2 regions of the Virgibacillus sp. Bac330 genome follow, and region 2 is predicted to be linked to the other one. Evidence: a T-box and tRNA genes for the amino acid it is inferred to sense, from the RefSeq annotation. Region 2 holds a T-box; the other holds one or more tRNA genes.

Region 1 (8,811 bases), 1.2 Mb from region 2:
CGGCTTAGGTCCCGACTAACCCTGAGAGGACGAGCCTTCCTCAGGAAACCTTAGGCATTCGGTGAAAGAGATTCTCACTCTTTTTTCGCTACTCATACCGGCATTCTCACTTCTAAGCGCTCCACCAGTCCTCACGATCTGACTTCACAGCACTTAGAACGCTCTCCTACCATTGTTCGTAAGAACAATCCGCAGCTTCGGTGATACGTTTAGCCCCGGTACATTTTCGGCGCAGAGTCACTCGACCAGTGAGCTATTACGCACTCTTTAAATGGTGGCTGCTTCTAAGCCAACATCCTGGTTGTCTGGGCAACTCCACATCCTTTTCCACTTAACGTATACTTTGGGACCTTAGCTGGCGGTCTGGGCTGTTTCCCTTTCGACTATGAACCTTATCACCCATAGTCTGACTCCCAAGGATAAGTAGCTGGCATTCGGAGTTTGACTGAATTCGGTAACCCGATGAGGGCCCCTAGTTCAATCAGTGCTCTACCTCCAGTACTCTTTCCTTGAGGCTAGCCCTAAAGCTATTTCGGAGAGAACCAGCTATCTCCGTGTTCGATTGGCATTTCACCCCTACCCACACCTCATCCCCGCATTTTTCAACATACGTGGGTTCGGGCCTCCAGTCAGTGTTACCTGACCTTCACCCTGGACATGGGTAGATCACACGGTTTCGGGTCTACGACCGCATACTATATTCGCCCTATTCAGACTCGCTTTCGCTACGGCTCCGTGTCTTCCACTTAACCTTGCATACGATCGTAACTCGCCGGTCCATTCTACAAAAGGTACGCCGTCACCCATTAACGGGCTTCGACTACTTGTAGGCACACGGTTTCAGGTTCTATTTCACTCCCCTTCCGGGGTGCTTTTCACCTTTCCCTCACGGTACTGGTTCACTATCGGTCACTAGGGAGTATTTAGCCTTGGGAGATGGTCCTCCCGGATTCCGACGGAATTCCTCGTGTTCCGCCGTACTCAGGATCCACTCCGGAGGAGATTCTTTTTCGATTACAGGGCTGTTACCTTCTTTGGCCGACCTTTCCAGATCGCTTCATCTAAAGAATCTCTTGATAACTCCAATGGAGTGTCCTACAACCCCAGAAGGCAAGCCTTCTGGTTTGGGCTAATTCCGTTTCGCTCGCCGCTACTTGGGAAATCGCGTTTGCTTTCTCTTCCTCCGGGTACTGAGATGTTTCAGTTCCCCGGGTATGCCTCTTCTACCCTATGAATTCAGATAGAAGTACTGCTCCATTACGAGCAGCGGGTTCCCCCATTCGGAAATTCCTGGATCGATGTCTACTTACGACTCCCCAGGACATATCGGTGTTAGTCCCGTCCTTCTTCGGCTCCTAGTGCCAAGGCATCCACCGTGCGCCCTTATTCACTTAACTAATCTTACAAATTTATCTATGAATAAGCATATTGCTTTTCAGCTTTTGGTTTTCTAGCTTCAGCTCATAGCGATTAGCATGACTTCCTTCCTCTTCGTACGATAAGTCAACATCGATTCACTTACGTTCATCGTGTTTCCTTTATCTCCTACGAGTCAGTCCAGTCTGTACATCGCTAAACATTCGCTTCCGCTTTTGGTTTGATGTCGTTGTTACTCTTATTTAGTTTTCAAGGTACAAGCTTCCACAGGATGTGGTGACTTCTGTGTTCGTCACAGGACGTGACGGGTTTTAACAGAAGATCCTTCTATCTCATCCTTGAGAGACAAGCATTTACTCTCTCAAAACTGAACCAAACAACCGAGTATGTCTTCCGTATAATAGTCTAGCTCCAGCGTTCAGCGACTAGTGCAACTTCCTTCCCCTCCGTACGATGAGTCAACAATCGATTCACTTACGTTCATCGTGTTTCCTTTATCTCCTTTGGGTCAGTCCAGTTCATACGTCGCTAACCAAACGCTTCCGCCTTCTATAATTCCTTAGAAAGGAGGTGATCCAGCCGCACCTTCCGATACGGCTACCTTGTTACGACTTCACCCCAATCATTGGTCCCACCTTCGGCGGCTGGCTCCAAAAGGTTACCTCACCGACTTCGGGTGTTACCAACTCTCGTGGTGTGACGGGCGGTGTGTACAAGACCCGGGAACGTATTCACCGCGGCATGCTGATCCGCGATTACTAGCGATTCCGGCTTCATGCAGGCGAGTTGCAGCCTGCAATCCGAACTGAGAATGGTTTTATGGGATTTGCTTGGCCTCGCGGCTTCGCTGCCCTTTGTTCCATCCATTGTAGCACGTGTGTAGCCCAGGTCATAAGGGGCATGATGATTTGACGTCATCCCCACCTTCCTCCGGTTTGTCACCGGCAGTCACCTTAGAGTGCCCAACTAAATGCTGGCAACTAAGATCAAGGGTTGCGCTCGTTGCGGGACTTAACCCAACATCTCACGACACGAGCTGACGACAACCATGCACCACCTGTCACTCTGTCCCCGAAGGGAATGCCCTATCTCTAGGGGTGTCAGAGGATGTCAAGACCTGGTAAGGTTCTTCGCGTTGCTTCGAATTAAACCACATGCTCCACCGCTTGTGCGGGTCCCCGTCAATTCTTTTGAGTTTCAGCCTTGCGGCCGTACTCCCCAGGCGGAGTGCTTAATGCGTTAACTTCAGCACTAAGGGGCGGAAACCCCCTAACACCTAGCACTCATCGTTTACGGCGTGGACTACCAGGGTATCTAATCCTGTTCGCTACCCACGCTTTCGCACCTCAGCGTCAGTTACAGACCAGAGAGTCGCCTTCGCCACTGGTGTTCCTCCACATCTCTACGCATTTCACCGCTACACGTGGAATTCCACTCTCCTCTTCTGTACTCAAGTCCTCCAGTTTCCAATGGCCCTCCACGGTTAAGCCGTGGGCTTTCACATCAGACTTAAAGGACCGCCTGCGCGCGCTTTACGCCCAATAATTCCGGACAACGCTTGCCCCCTACGTATTACCGCGGCTGCTGGCACGTAGTTAGCCGGGGCTTTCTGGTTAGGTACCGTCAAGGTGCCAGCCTATTCGAATGGCACTTGTTCTTCCCTAACAACAGAGTTTTACGATCCGAAAACCTTCATCACTCACGCGGCGTTGCTCCGTCAGACTTTCGTCCATTGCGGAAGATTCCCTACTGCTGCCTCCCGTAGGAGTCTGGGCCGTGTCTCAGTCCCAGTGTGGCCGATCACCCTCTCAGGTCGGCTACGCATCGTTGCCTTGGTGAGCCTTTACCTCACCAACTAGCTAATGCGCCGCGGTCCCATCTGTAAGTGACAGCATATGCCGCCTTTTAACATTGCGTCATGCGACGCTTTGTTTCATCCGGTATTAGCCCCGGTTTCCCGGAGTTATCCCAGTCTTACAGGTAGGTTGCCCACGTGTTACTCACCCGTCCGCCGCTCGTTCCACAAGCGTCACTCCCGAAGGAGATCTGCTTGCTTCCCGCGCTCGACTTGCATGTATTAGGCACGCCGCCAGCGTTCGTCCTGAGCCAAGATCAAACTCTCCATAAAAGTTTGTGATGATGAACACCGTTCTTCATCATTCTTAGCTGCTGAGATTTCTCTCAGTTTATTTCTTAAGAAAAAACAGGGTTTGTTTTTTCCTTGACATACTGGTTGTTTTGTTCAGTTTTCAAAGAGCAAATTTTTTCGTTGCTTTCAACGAAGCAACTTTTATATCATATCACCTAGAGAGCAGAATGTCAACACTTTTTTAATAAAAATATAATTTATTTTCGTGGACAACATTTCTTTTAGGATAAGATCATCTTGCCTTGCTAGCTTTAGAGAAAATTAGCTTCATGCTAAAGTTTTCATTTCCTTGAATTAAAACGATAAACTTCATACTCCCTAGCATAGCAAGCAAATGGGCCTGAGTGGACTTGAACCACCGACCTCACGCTTATCAGGCGTGCGCTCTAACCAGCTGAGCTACAGGCCCATAAAATTAATTGGAGCGGGTGAAGGGAATCGAACCCTCGTCATCAGCTTGGAAGGCTGAGGTTTTACCATTAAACTACACCCGCACATCAAGTGTGCGATGGTCGGGAAGACAGGATTTGAACCTGCGACCCCATGGTCCCAAACCATGTGCTCTACCAAGCTGAGCTACTTCCCGTAATATGGCGCGCCCGAGAGGAGTCGAACCCCTAACCTCTTGATCCGTAGTCAAACGCTCTATCCAATTGAGCTACGGGCGCAAAAAAATATTTCATTTATTTTGATGCGGTCGAGAGGACTTGAACCTCCACGGGTTATACACCCACTAGGCCCTCAACCTAGCGCGTCTGCCATTCCGCCACGACCGCAATATATGAAGCGGAAAATAAAAGGCTGTATATCACAGCTTCTAAATGAACTTATTTCACTAAGACTAAGATAAACTTTTAATTAGTCTATACCCTATAGTAGCAACTTCTTAGGCAAAAGCAAACTATTCATAACCTTCTCTGTTAACAATTAATTTGGAGCTGAAAACGAAATTTACAGCAGCTTGTTTTGTAATAAGATAGTTGCGAGTTTCTTCTATAGTATAAAGAAAACAGTTATATCTTAATGCGGGTGAAGGGAGTTGAACCCCCACGTCCGAAGACACTAGATCCTAAGTCTAGCGCGTCTGCCAATTCCGCCACACCCGCAATATTTAAATGTGTAATGGTGAGCCATGGAGGATTCGAACCTCCGACCCTCTGATTAAAAGTCAGATGCTCTACCGACTGAGCTAATGGCTCCTATTTCTGATTAGAAATCCTCTGTTGTCTTATTACGAGAACAAAGAATAGCGAAATTGTAAAGTTCCATTAAAAATAAAAATGGCTGGGCTACTAGGATTCGAACCTAGGATACACGGGATCAAAACCCGATGCCTTACCGCTTGGCTATAGCCCAACAATGGCGGTCCGGACGGGACTCGAACCCGCGACCTCCTGCGTGACAGGCAGGCATTCTAACCAACTGAACTACCGGACCCGACCTCTTCATTTTTTTAGAATGACCCGTACGGGATTCGAACCCGTGTTACCGCCGTGAAAGGGCGGTGTCTTAACCGCTTGACCAACGGGCCATGAAATGGCGGAGAAGGAGGGATTTGAACCCTCGCGCCGCTTACGCGACCTACACCCTTAGCAGGGGCGCCTCTTCAGCCACTTGAGTACTTCTCCGTGATTGGCTCCACAGGTAGGATTCGAACCTACGACCGATCGGTTAACAGCCGATTGCTCTACCACTGAGCTACTGTGGAATAGTATAAGTTGAATAAATCGCAACGAAAAATATAATACATTAAATCAAACGAAATGTCAATAGATTAACTAAATTTTATAATGTCATTTTTCTATTGGAATTCATATGTAATTGACAGCCCATTTAATGTATCACGAATGACAAAAATCGTCAATAGTATTTTCCTGTTTTTTTCAGTTTATACTTACTTCACCAAAAGCTTTCATATACCTTTCTCCATTACTAAAGCTATTTCCCCCTTACATTTGCCGCATCTATACTTATTTGTATTCATTTTCCGCTGACGTTTAAACGTTTGATGACAAGTTTTACAAGCATATATATATTTATATTCTCTCTGCGAAGGTAATGGCTGACAAAACCTTGGAGAATTTGTCGCAGACATTAATTCTTTAAAATCACGATCGCTATGCTTATAACCTTTTCCTTCTATATGTAAGTGATAATGGCAAAGTTCATGTTTAATAATCCCTATAAACGCTTGTTCTCCTGCCTCTTCCAAGTATTTTGGGTTTAATTCAATCATTTTTTTAGCAGGAATATATCTCCCACCTGTCGTTCTTAAACGGTGATTGAATTTAACCTTATGAAGGAATGGTTTATTGAACCAGTTAAGGGATACATTATTTACGAAGCGATATAGTTCTTTATCATTTACTATTGTCATTTGAAAAAAACTCCTTATCATTTTTCAACATTATTATACAATAACTTACCACAATTTTGCTCCTAGATTAACCGAATTCTATGTTTACACTATTTATTTAAAATAATTATAAATAAATATTGATTTTTGTTTAATTTGTATTATAATATAATTGTAGTTCTGATTTATTACTTAGAAGGAGGAGTTATTATGGATACAAGAAACCGAATGACAACAGCAGCAGGTGCGCCAGTAGCTGATAACCAAAATTCTATTACAGCAGGACAACGTGGTCCTACTCTTATACAAGACTTTCATTTGCTAGAAAAGCTAGCTCATTTTAATAGAGAAAGAATACCTGAACGTATTGTCCATGCTAAAGGTGCAGGTGCTTATGGCTACTTCGAAGTAACGAACGATGAAATTTCCAAATACACCAAAGCTGATTTTTTAAGCGAAGCAGGTAAACGTACAGATTTATTTATTCGTTTTTCTACAGTAGCAGGTGAATTAGGGTCTGCCGACACAGTTCGTGACCCACGTGGTTTTTCTGTTAAATTTTATACAAATGAAGGAAATTATGATTTAGTTGGCAATAATACACCTATATTTTTCATTAGAGATGCAATTAAGTTCCCTGACTTTATTCATACACAAAAACGGAATCCACAAACACATTTAAAAGACAAAGATATGGTTTGGGATTTCTGGTCACTTTCTCCTGAGTCACTTCACCAAATCACTTACTTGCATGGCGATCGTGGAATCCCTGCAACATTCAGACATATGAATGGCTACGGTAGTCATACATTTAAATGGGTTAATAAAGACGGAGAAGCTTTTTGGATAAAATATCATTTCATTAGTGAACAAGGTGTAAAAGGGCTTGAGGCTTCTTTAGCAGAGAAGATTGCTGGAGAAAATCCAGATTATCATATAGAAGATTTACACAACGCTATTGCAAACGAAGATTTTCCAGCATGGAAGTTATATGTACAAATCATGCCTTATGAAGATGCGAAAACGTATAAATGGGATCCTTTCGACGTAACTAAAGTATGGTCGAAAAAAGATTATCCACGTATTGAGGTTGGTAGAATGGTTTTGAATCGCAATCCAGAAAACTATTTTGCCGAGGTGGAACAAGCAGCTTTCTCACCAGGGCAATTTGTACCAGGAATTGAAGCTTCTCCAGATAAAATGCTACAAGGACGTCTATTTGCATATTCTGATGCACACCGTTATCGCCTTGGTGTAAACCATCACCAAATTCCAGTTAACCGTCCAAAAGCAGAAGTCAATCATTACCAAAGAGATGGCTTCATGACGGTTAATGGTAATGGCGGATCTAAGCCAAACTATGAACCGAATAGTGTAAATGGTCCAGTAGAGGATCCAACAGCAAAAATAACACCATTTGACGTCTATGGTGAAGCTGATAGCGTACCGTATGACAGTGATGACCATTATACACAGGCTGGAGATTTATATCGTTTAATGTCTGCTGATGAAAAAGATCGTTTAATTCAAGCATTCGTTGATCATATGAAACCCGTAACGAGAGATGAAATAAAGCTTCGCCAAATTGAACATTTCTATAAAGCTGACGCTGAATGGGGCGAGCGTATTGCACAAGGGCTTGGACTTCAAGTTCCAGAAAGCGTAAAATCTTAATAAGCTTTCCATTTATTTTCACTAAATAAATGTACGTATAGAAAAATCCGAACGAATTGGAAATCCTCCTAGCAGGTTTCCAATTCAACGTTCGGATTTTTTAATGAAAGCATTTTTCCCTTGTAACCTTATCTAAAGGAGTATGAGAATATTTTCTTTCCAAAAGCGAGATATTTACTTCTCTTGAATCATAGATAATGCAATTCTTCCTTTATTCACATCAATGTCTTCTACCCACACTGTAACAACATCCCCTACGGAGGCGATGTCCATGGGATGTTTTACAAATGAATGTGACATTTTAGAAATATGAACAAGCCCATCCTGCTTTACGCCAATATCTACAAACACGCCGAAATCGACGACATTTCGTACCGTACCTTGTAATTCCATGCCACGTTCAATGTCTTCTAGCGATAAGACGTTTTTCTTTAAAATGGGTTGTGGAAAATCATCACGCGGATCTCGCCCCGGCTTTGTCAATGCTTGGACAATATCATGAAGCGTCGGTTCCCCTACTTCTAATTGTTTAGCAACTTCTTTCGTGTTAATGGAATGAATAGCTTCTTTCAATTTATTTGTACCAATATCTTCTAGGGAACAACCGAGTAAATGTAATAACCTTTCCGTTACTACATAACTCTCTGGGTGGATGGGCGTTCGATCTAAAGCATGTTCTCCATCCATGATTCGTAAAAAACCAATTCCTTGTTCATATGTTTTTGCTCCTAGCCGAGGGATTTTCTTTAATTGTTTTCGGTTCGTAAACTTCCCTTCTTCTTCTCTGCGCTTAACGATGTTATTAGCAACAGTCTTACTTAATCCAGATACATATTGTAATAAAGATGAAGAAGCTGTATTGACATTGACACCAACTTGGTTAACTGCTGTTTCCACAACAAAAGTCAACGATTCATTTAATGCTTTTTGACTAACATCATGCTGGTACTGTCCAACACCAATCGATTTAGGATCAATTTTTACTAATTCTGCTAATGGATCTTGCACACGACGCGCAATGGATACAGCACTTCTCTCTTCTACTTGTAATTCAGGAAATTCCTCTCTTGCAAGTTTCGATGCAGAATACACACTTGCTCCAGCTTCGTTCACGATAATATACGGAATGGCTAGGTTTTGCTTTTGAATGACATCGGCAATGAATTGTTCCGTCTCTCGAGAAGCTGTACCATTTCCAATCGCTATCAATTCAATTGAATACTGCTTCATTAAATCCAGAACAATCTTTTCTGCA
Region 2 (8,811 bases):
GCTTTGTGATTGGTACACCTCGTGTTTTTATACCAACAAGGACCAAATCTTCTCCGCCCTTATTTTTTTCTAATATTTCATGGGCAATTCTCGTTAACGCTCGATTAATTGCTGATGCATCAAGTAAATCTGCTTTTTTCTTCATTTTTATCACCGTCCCATTTTAAATAGTTGTTTCCACTCCATACTGCTTTTCTCATTCGGGACTCAATATGCTCCGAGTAGACGACATACAAAAAGCCCTTTTATCCATGAGGAAAAAGGGCATACTGTTTTAGAGTCATTCCGTAACCTTTTTAGCCTCACTGGACTATGTTTAAAGGAGCTATTTAATTCTTCCTTGTAAGTATGGCAAATTACGTTTCATTTGTCAATACATTTTTTGAATATAAACAAGCAAATCATGAAAATAAGTCGGTAACTCTGTAGTAAAATGCATTTCTTCATTATTGATTGGATGGTTAAAGCGTAGCTCTTTCGCATGCAATACTTGCCCATTTGTAGGCAATGTTTTTCTTGGTCCATATTTTGGATCTCCTACAATCGGATAACCAATATACTTCATATGAACACGTATTTGATGCGTTCTTCCTGTCTCTAATTGACATTCCACATGAGAAAAATCTTGGTAAGGTTGAAGGACGCGGAAATGCGTAATAGCTTGCTTACCATTGTCAACAACAGCCATTTTTTGCCTATCTTTCGGGTCTCTGCCAATGGGAGCTTCTATTAATCCTTTTTCATGAGGAATTTGACCGTGCACAATGGCTTGATATGTTCGCTTCATTGTTTTTTGAACTAACTGATTAGCCAATTGTTGATGTGCCTCATCATGCTTTGCTACTACAAGTAACCCACTCGTATCCTTGTCAAGCCGGTGAACAATACCGGGCCTTTCTACTCCATTTATTCCAGATAAATCAGTACAATGATAAAGTAAAGCATGTACTAACGTCCCACTCTGATGACCAGCAGAAGGATGGACAACCATCCCCTTAGGTTTATTTACGACTAAAATATCCTTATCTTCATAAACAATATCCAAATCAATGGCTTCGGGTATTAATAATAAAGGTTGTGTCTCTGGAACCATCCATTCAATCCGATCACCTTGCTGACATTTATAATTTGGTTTTACACATTCACCATTTACTTTAACATAAGCTTCTTCAATCCATGATTGTACACGCGAACGAGAAACATTATTATTTTGCTCTGCTAACAACTTATCAACGCGTGTCTTATGCTCATGTTCACCAACTATATATTTATTCTTTGTCATGATGCGATTTTCCCTTTCTTTCGTTCATCAAGAAACATGGTAATAATTATGAAAAAAACGCCTACGACTAAACTGGCATCTGCTATATTAAAAATTGGGAAATCATAACCAAAGATAATAGAATCAAAAAAATCAACTACTTCTTTGCGAAACAAGCGATCAATAAAGTTACCAATCGCGCCTCCCAACACAAAACTTAATGCAATTCCTAATAGTTTACTCTCTTTTGCATATGCTTGTATGTAATAGACAACAACAGCTACAACAATCACCGTAACAATATAGAAGAAGGTCATTTGTCCTTCTAGTATTCCCCAAGCAGCCCCTGTATTACGATGGGAAGTAATGTAGAAGAAATTCTCTATCAGGGTGATCTGCTCTCCCAGTTCCATTCTCGTCACTATTAGCCATTTACTAGCCTGATCAAGTACAATAATTAATAGTGCAATCATATAATACCAATACATGTTCTTTCCTCCGAAATTTTGTTTTCAAACTTTAGTTTAATGGTAAACGTTACAAGCAAAAATAGCAATATATTTACGACTTTCATACTGGTGTAAAAAAGGTTAAACCCCCAAGAAGGAGTTTAACCTTTTTCATATTTAAAGGGATGTAAGGTTTTTTACTACATCTGCACAACGGGTACAAAGTGTTGGGTGTTCTGCGTCTTCTCCAACGGTACTGGAGGCGACCCAGCAGCGCTCACATTTGTCTCCAGGATGCTTCTCTACATATACATCGACATGCGTATACACCTTAGCATGCTCGCTTGTTTCCGCTAGGTTTACTTCTGAAACAATAAAATATTGGTGAAGATGGTCCATCGCTTGTAATACTTCTTTTGTTTGCACATCTTTTGGAATGATCGTTAACTTAGCTTCTAATGATTTACCAATCACTTTTTCATTTCTTGCTGCTTCTAAAGCTTTCAACACATCATCACGAACAAGCATAAAATGATCCCATTTTTCAGCTACTTCATTCCATTCATTCATTTCATTTGGTTCCGGCATATCTGTTAACTGAACCCAATCTGCTTCTGTTTCAGGAATATACTCCCACACTTCTTCTGCAGTATGTGGAATGATAGGTGTCAATAACTTGACAATCGCTGTTAAAACTTCATAATAACCTGTTTGAATACTTCGTCTACGCTTATTATCTGCTTGTTCAATGTACAGTATATCTTTAGCAAAATCCAAGTAAAATGAGCTTAAATCAACAGCACAGAAATTATGAATTTGATGGAAGATTGGTGAAAACTCATAGTTGTCATAATTTTTCCTTACGCCGGCTACTAATTTCTTCAACCGATGTAGCATGTATTGATCTACTTCTTCCAAATCAGCATAAGGAACACGATCCGTCGATGGTTGAAAATCACTAAGGTTTGCAAGCATAAACCGAATCGTATTACGAATTTTACGATATGCTTCTGAAATTTGTTTTAAAATGTCATCTGAAATACGAACGTCTGCTTGATAATCTACAGATGAAACCCACAGACGTAAAATATCAGCACCAAGCTGTTTCTGCACTTTAGTAGGTTGGATGACATTTCCTAAAGATTTACTCATTTTACGACCATCACCATCAAGTGCAAAGCCGTGACTAATTACCGATTTATATGGCGTTTTACCTGTTACGGCTACAGAAGTAGATAAGGATGAGTTAAACCATCCACGATACTGATCGCTTCCTTCTAAATATACATCTGCTGGTCGATGATGATCATCTCTACCAATTAATACAGCTTCATGAGAAGAACCAGAGTCAAACCAAACGTCCATAATATCCATTTCCTTTGTAAAAATACCGTTTGGACTATGCTCTGAGGTGAACCCTTTTGGTAATAAATCTTTCGCTTCCCACTCAAACCAAATATTTGACCCATACTCTTTAAACAGTTCGGATACATGGCTGATCGTTTCGTCTGTGATAATTGGTGTACGATCTTCCCCATAAAAAACCGGAATTGGAACACCCCAAGTACGTTGTCTGGATATACACCAATCTTCACGATCTCTTACCATGTTATATAATCTCGTTTCTCCCCACTGTGGGTACCATTGAATATTTTTAATTTCTTCTAAAATAGTTTGGCGAAAATCTTTAATGGACGCAAACCATTGTGACGTTGCCCGAAAAATAGTTGGTTTCTTTGTCCGCCAGTCATGCGGATAAGAATGAGTAATAAATTGTAATTTTAACAAAGACCCAGTTTCTTCTAATTTTTCCGTAATTAGTTTATTTGCTTCATCATAGAAAATCCCAGTAAATCCAGGTGCTTCATCTGTAAACACCCCTTTTTCATCAACAGGGCATAAAGCATCAATACCGTACTTTTTAGCTACATAAAAGTCATCTTCCCCATGACCTGGAGCAGTGTGTACACAGCCTGTTCCGGCATCCGTAGTAACGTGATCACCGAGCATTACAAGCGAGGATCGATCGTAAAACGGATGTTTCGTTAAGATATGTTCCGCTTGCTCACCACGAAATGTTTTTTCTATTTGATAAGCTTCCCACTCTAGCTCTTCAGCTACGGTTTCTAACAATGCATGTGCGATAACATACCTTTCTTTATCTACTGCTACAACAATGTACTCCAATTCTGGATGTAAACTAATTCCTAAGTTAGCAGGAATCGTCCAAGGCGTAGTTGTCCAAATAATCAACTTATCTCCTGCATTTAGCAATCCTTTCCCATCCGTTACTTCAAAGGCAACGTAAATAGATGGAGATCGTTTATCATGGTATTCTATCTCAGCTTCAGCTAAAGCAGACTCCGAAGAAGGTGACCAATAAACCGGCTTAAGTCCTTTATAAATGTAGCCTTTTTTAGCCATCTCTCCAAACACTTTTATTTGTGCTGCTTCATAATCCTTTGTTAACGTAATATATGGATTGTTCCAATCCCCACGAATTCCTAATGTTTTAAATTGATTACGCTGATTATCCAACTGCTTTAATGCATATTCTTCACAGAGCTTACGAAATTCAGCAATGCTTAACGCTTTACGATTGATTTTTTTCTTCTTTGTCAATGCTGTTTCAATAGGTAAACCATGTGTATCCCATCCAGGAACATATGGAGCGTAATAGCCACTCATAGACTTATATCTAATAATAAAATCTTTTAAAATTTTGTTCAATGCATGACCGATATGCAAATCCCCATTCGCATATGGTGGTCCATCATGCAAAATAAACGTTGGGCGTCCTTTTGTCCGTTCCAAGCTTTTTTCATATAGTTTGTTTTCGTCCCACTCTGTTTGTCGGTTTGGTTCTTTATTTGGTAAATTACCACGCATTGGAAACGCGGTTTTCGGCATTAATAATGTATCTTTATATTCCATTATTGCCTTCCTCCTTTAAAGGTGTTGTTATTAAATGCTTAAACGTTAAATTATAAAATCATTCCGTGACCCGTTGTCGAAGAATAATACTAGACAAACTTGGCTTATAAAACCGCGTTTACTTCTATTATAGTTTCTAGAATTTTACTGCTTTATTGTACAAAAAAATCCTCTCAATCCCTCAAGGGACGAGAAGACTCGCGGTACCACCCTTATAAATATGGGAAATCTCTCCATATTCACTCGACATCGATAACGGGAATAACCGGTCATTATTACTATTTGTTCATAACGACAACTCAAGAGTGATTTTCTAAAAGTCCGACTGTATCAGGCTCCCACCATCCGCTGACTCGCTAAATCAGTTCATGCTTTTATACTCTCTCTTTCCATGCTTTGTTTTATTCATTTTTAAGTTTATTATATAATAAGCACTTCATCGAACAGAAAACAGTTCTGTGTATGAATTATATGTAAAAATTAAAAAATCGTCAAGATTTACGTTTCGCTTTCTTCCAATTCAAGATCCTCTCCTAGCTCTGCATCAAATAATTGATCCCAATCATCTGTTTCAATCATATCTAACTGCGCTTCTACAAGCATTTTCAGACGGGTTCGAAATACTTTTGCCTGTTTTTTTAATTCTTCTACATCCATAGAAATACGACGAGACTTTGTTAACGCCTCATTAATAATTCGATCTGCATTTTTTTCTGCCTCTTTAATAATCAACTTAGATTCTTTTGAAGCATTTCCTTTTAGTTCTTCTGCGGTTTCTTGCGCAATTAGAATAGATTTATTAAGCGTCTCCTCAATGTTGGTAAAATGACCTATTTTTTGATTCAATTGATTTACTTGTTCTTGCAGATCGTTTTTTTCTCTTATTACCATTTCATAATCTTTTATCACTTGATCAAGAAATTCATTTACTTCATCTTCATCATAACCTTTCCACTTTTTAGTGAATTCTTTGTTATGAATATCGAGTGGTGTTAATGGCACAATTGCCACCTCCTATTTTACTATATCTCATTTACCATTCACACAATGTACATTGCTATAATAACGGTTTGTTCAAATAAAAATTGAACTTCACTTCATCCATGATCTTTCGTTCACTAATGTTTATTATACACTATTCATTTCAACAAAAACTACTTAATTCCTGCAAAATTTTATAGAAAGCTACACTTATTTCTATATTTAATGGCATAATAAAAGGATTTAGCATAACATCTTACATAGAAATCAAGAGTTTGTATCTCATTTTAATCGTGCTAATGTAATTTTTTGCTTGTCTTTTTTTGATCGGCCTCGCACATGTACTAATTTACTCCTGCCTTTTCCCCGCAATGAAAGGACATCTCCTGCTTGGAGCGTAAATGACACATCATCTACAAGTTTATAATTTACTTTAACCAATAGCTTTTTAATATATTCAGTCGCTTCTTTTCTCGATAAGCGATAAGCTTCCTTCACCACAACATCGAGTCTTAATGAAGAAACAGTTGTTTCTTGTTCCAGCCAAATAGGTTCTCTTATGTTCCATTCATTTAAGGGGCGTTCTTCCAACTTAACAGAGGCATGCTTTATCTTAGTTAAGTGAGACTTTACATAAAGGGCTATTTCTGAAGCAACTACCAATTGAACAAGCCCATTGTCTACAACAATATCCCCTAGTATCTGCCGTTTTAAGCCGAGCGACAGGCAAGCTCCCATTACATCGCGATGGGATAAATGTATGAATTTGTCTGGAAAATGACCTTCAAGTAAGGTTAATCCCGTATCCACTGCTTGTATATCTTCATATAATGGAGCAATCACAGCCCGCTTGCGCTCCGCAAATTTATACCCACCATTAAACAGCAGGTTAACATCACTATCCTTCGTTGAAATAAGCATGGTAACTAGCTGTTGCTCTCGAGGATCAAGGAAGTTAGTCAACTTAGGTTGATACGTTCGTTCTACTTGCTCTTTCCAAGACAGAATCTGATCAATAAAAGCTTCTTCCTCTTTACGAAAATGTTGATATAATTCCATCATCGAAACTCCTAAACAAATATCATAAAAATAGTTCACAAAAAACAGTCGCATTTCCACTTTCAGGTTACATTCACCATTTCAAGTACGCTTAAATTAACATCCAATACAATTGCTGTAAACCACCTTGAGCAAATTTTAAAACAATGATCGCAACAATGGGAGAAAGATCTATCATTCCAAGTGGTGGTATAAATTTACGAAACACTTCTAAATATGGTTCACAAATTTTAGTCAAAACTTCACCGAATGCCGATTCACGAGCGCCTGGAAACCAGGACATGAATATATAAATAATTAATGCAAATGTATAAACCGTAAAAGCCATATTTATTATTTGAAAAATTTCTTGCATGTATCCATTACCATCCTTTACCGTATTCTTCTTCAAGTGTATCTGTAATGGAACCAGTAACATTCACATTATCAGGCGTACATAAGAATGTTTTAGCTCCGAGTTTTTGAATGTCCCCGTTAACAGCATACACCGTTCCACTTAAAAAATCGACGATGCGCATTGCCTGTTGGTTCTCCATGCGTTGTAAATTAATTACCACTGCACGACGGTTCACAATATTATCAGCAATTTCCTGTGCCTCGCTATACGTTCTTGGCTCACATAAAACAACTTTAGAAGTTGGATTATTTACACTTGTAAGATTTACTACGTTTTTATGTTTTTCTTTTGGTAGTGCTTGCTCAGCTTCAAACTGGTCAGCATCTACATATTCGTATTCATATTCATCTTCCATTGTGAAATAATTCTTCAGCTTATTTTTTATACTCATTACCTCACCCCACTAAATTTGTACCAACTCGTATGTGAGTAGCACCTTCTTCCACAGCAATTGTATAATCATTACTCATCCCCATAGACAAAAAGTTACAAGGAGCGTGTATCAAATTTTGCATGTGAATGTCATTGCGTAATGTAGCTAAATGACGAAAAATACTTCTCAATCTTGCCTCATCTTTAATATGTGGCGCCATAGTCATTAAACCAATTACCCGTATTTTGGAATACGTTTTTAATTTTTCAATAAAGGAGAATAATGCTTCAGGACGTACACCATGTTTTGATTCTTCTCCACTAACGTTTACTTGAATAAAGCAGTCAATCTGTTTATTAGCCCGTTTCTCAATTTCTTTCGCTAAAGAAATCCGATCTAACGAATGCAATACATCAATATGGTTAATGACATCTTTCACTTTTCTTGACTGTAACGTTCCAATGAAATGCCAATTCGCTCGATCATGGAAATGGTTATATTTTTCTAAAAAGCCTTCCAAACGGTTTTCTCCCAAATCCGTAATCCCTGCTTGTAGCGTTTCTTCAGTTCGCTCTATTGTAACATATTTCGTCACTGCTATGATGGTAATATCCTCTTTTTTTCGCTGACATGCCTGACAAGCATGCGCAATATTCTTCTGAATTGTTTGTAAATTGCTTGCTACGTCCATTGTTTCTTATTCTCTCCCCTCATGTAGCCATGGTAAAAAGCCAATAAAACCTAACATTCGCCCTGTTTTCCCATGATCTCTGCGATGTGAGAAAAAAAGTGTTTCATCGCGATATGTGCAGTAATTTGTTACATCTATATTATTACGTAATACCCCTGCTTGTAAAAGGATATCCACATTTAATTGTTTCAAATCTAAAAAGTAACGGTTTCCTGCTTTTGTATCCACTACGTTCGCTTTAAACATGGTGGGGATTTGTTTTACTACATGTGCATCCACTTCATAACACATTTTCGAAATGCATGGTCCTACGGTAACAAGTAAATTTTCTATCTCAACTCCATATCGTTGTAACTTTTCGACCATATGCTTGGCCATTTGGTGGACCGTTCCTTTCCATCCAGCATGAGCAATTCCAATAAAAGATGTTACAGGATCATAAAAATATAGTGGGACACAGTCTGCAAAAAAAGCCGTTAACATGATATTAGAGTGATTAGTAATGAGACCGTCAACTCCCTTTATGGCAGAATGATAATTTTGAGCCCCTTTTCCCTTATCTGATGGTTGAACAAAATGAATATTCGTTTGATGTACTTGCTCGCCACATACCCAGTTCTCCAAAGGAAATTGAACATGACGTGCAATACGTTCCCTATTCAATAA

What was found. The T-box of region 2 lies ahead of ileS (isoleucine--tRNA ligase). A T-box ahead of a tRNA ligase gene usually reads a tRNA of that ligase, here a tRNA-Ile.
Region 1: it encodes a tRNA-Ile, which carries the amino acid that the T-box ahead of ileS (isoleucine--tRNA ligase) is inferred to sense. The anticodon was not compared.

What each region holds. Positions count from the first base shown of each region.
Region 1 covers NZ_CP033048.1:3,220,176-3,228,986, forward strand. The annotation lists rRNA gene D9780_RS14945 (23S ribosomal RNA) at 1-1,397, opposite strand, end outside; rRNA gene D9780_RS14950 (16S ribosomal RNA) at 1,941-3,505, opposite strand; tRNA gene D9780_RS14955 (tRNA-Ile) at 3,862-3,935, opposite strand; tRNA gene D9780_RS14960 (tRNA-Gly) at 3,947-4,020, opposite strand; tRNA gene D9780_RS14965 (tRNA-Pro) at 4,036-4,112, opposite strand; tRNA gene D9780_RS14970 (tRNA-Arg) at 4,118-4,194, opposite strand; tRNA gene D9780_RS14975 (tRNA-Leu) at 4,219-4,302, opposite strand; tRNA gene D9780_RS14980 (tRNA-Leu) at 4,551-4,632, opposite strand; tRNA gene D9780_RS14985 (tRNA-Lys) at 4,650-4,725, opposite strand; tRNA gene D9780_RS14990 (tRNA-Gln) at 4,808-4,882, opposite strand; tRNA gene D9780_RS14995 (tRNA-Asp) at 4,887-4,963, opposite strand; tRNA gene D9780_RS15000 (tRNA-Glu) at 4,986-5,057, opposite strand; tRNA gene D9780_RS15005 (tRNA-Ser) at 5,064-5,154, opposite strand; tRNA gene D9780_RS15010 (tRNA-Asn) at 5,160-5,234, opposite strand; gene D9780_RS15015 (SprT family protein) at 5,439-5,903, opposite strand; gene D9780_RS15020 (catalase) at 6,093-7,556, shown strand; gene D9780_RS15025 (Tex family protein) at 7,731-8,811, opposite strand, start outside.
Region 2 covers NZ_CP033048.1:2,033,571-2,042,381, forward strand. The annotation lists gene pyrR (bifunctional pyr operon transcriptional regulator/uracil phosphoribosyltransferase PyrR) at 1-145, opposite strand, end outside; gene D9780_RS09510 (RluA family pseudouridine synthase) at 371-1,282, opposite strand; gene lspA (signal peptidase II) at 1,279-1,749, opposite strand; gene ileS (isoleucine--tRNA ligase) at 1,888-4,644, opposite strand; T-box leader at 4,826-5,045, opposite strand; gene D9780_RS09525 (DivIVA domain-containing protein) at 5,143-5,646, opposite strand; gene D9780_RS09530 (YlmH family RNA-binding protein) at 5,908-6,687, opposite strand; gene D9780_RS09535 (YggT family protein) at 6,776-7,039, opposite strand; gene D9780_RS09540 (cell division protein SepF) at 7,047-7,472, opposite strand; gene D9780_RS09545 (YggS family pyridoxal phosphate-dependent enzyme) at 7,477-8,145, opposite strand; gene pgeF (peptidoglycan editing factor PgeF) at 8,152-8,811, opposite strand, start outside.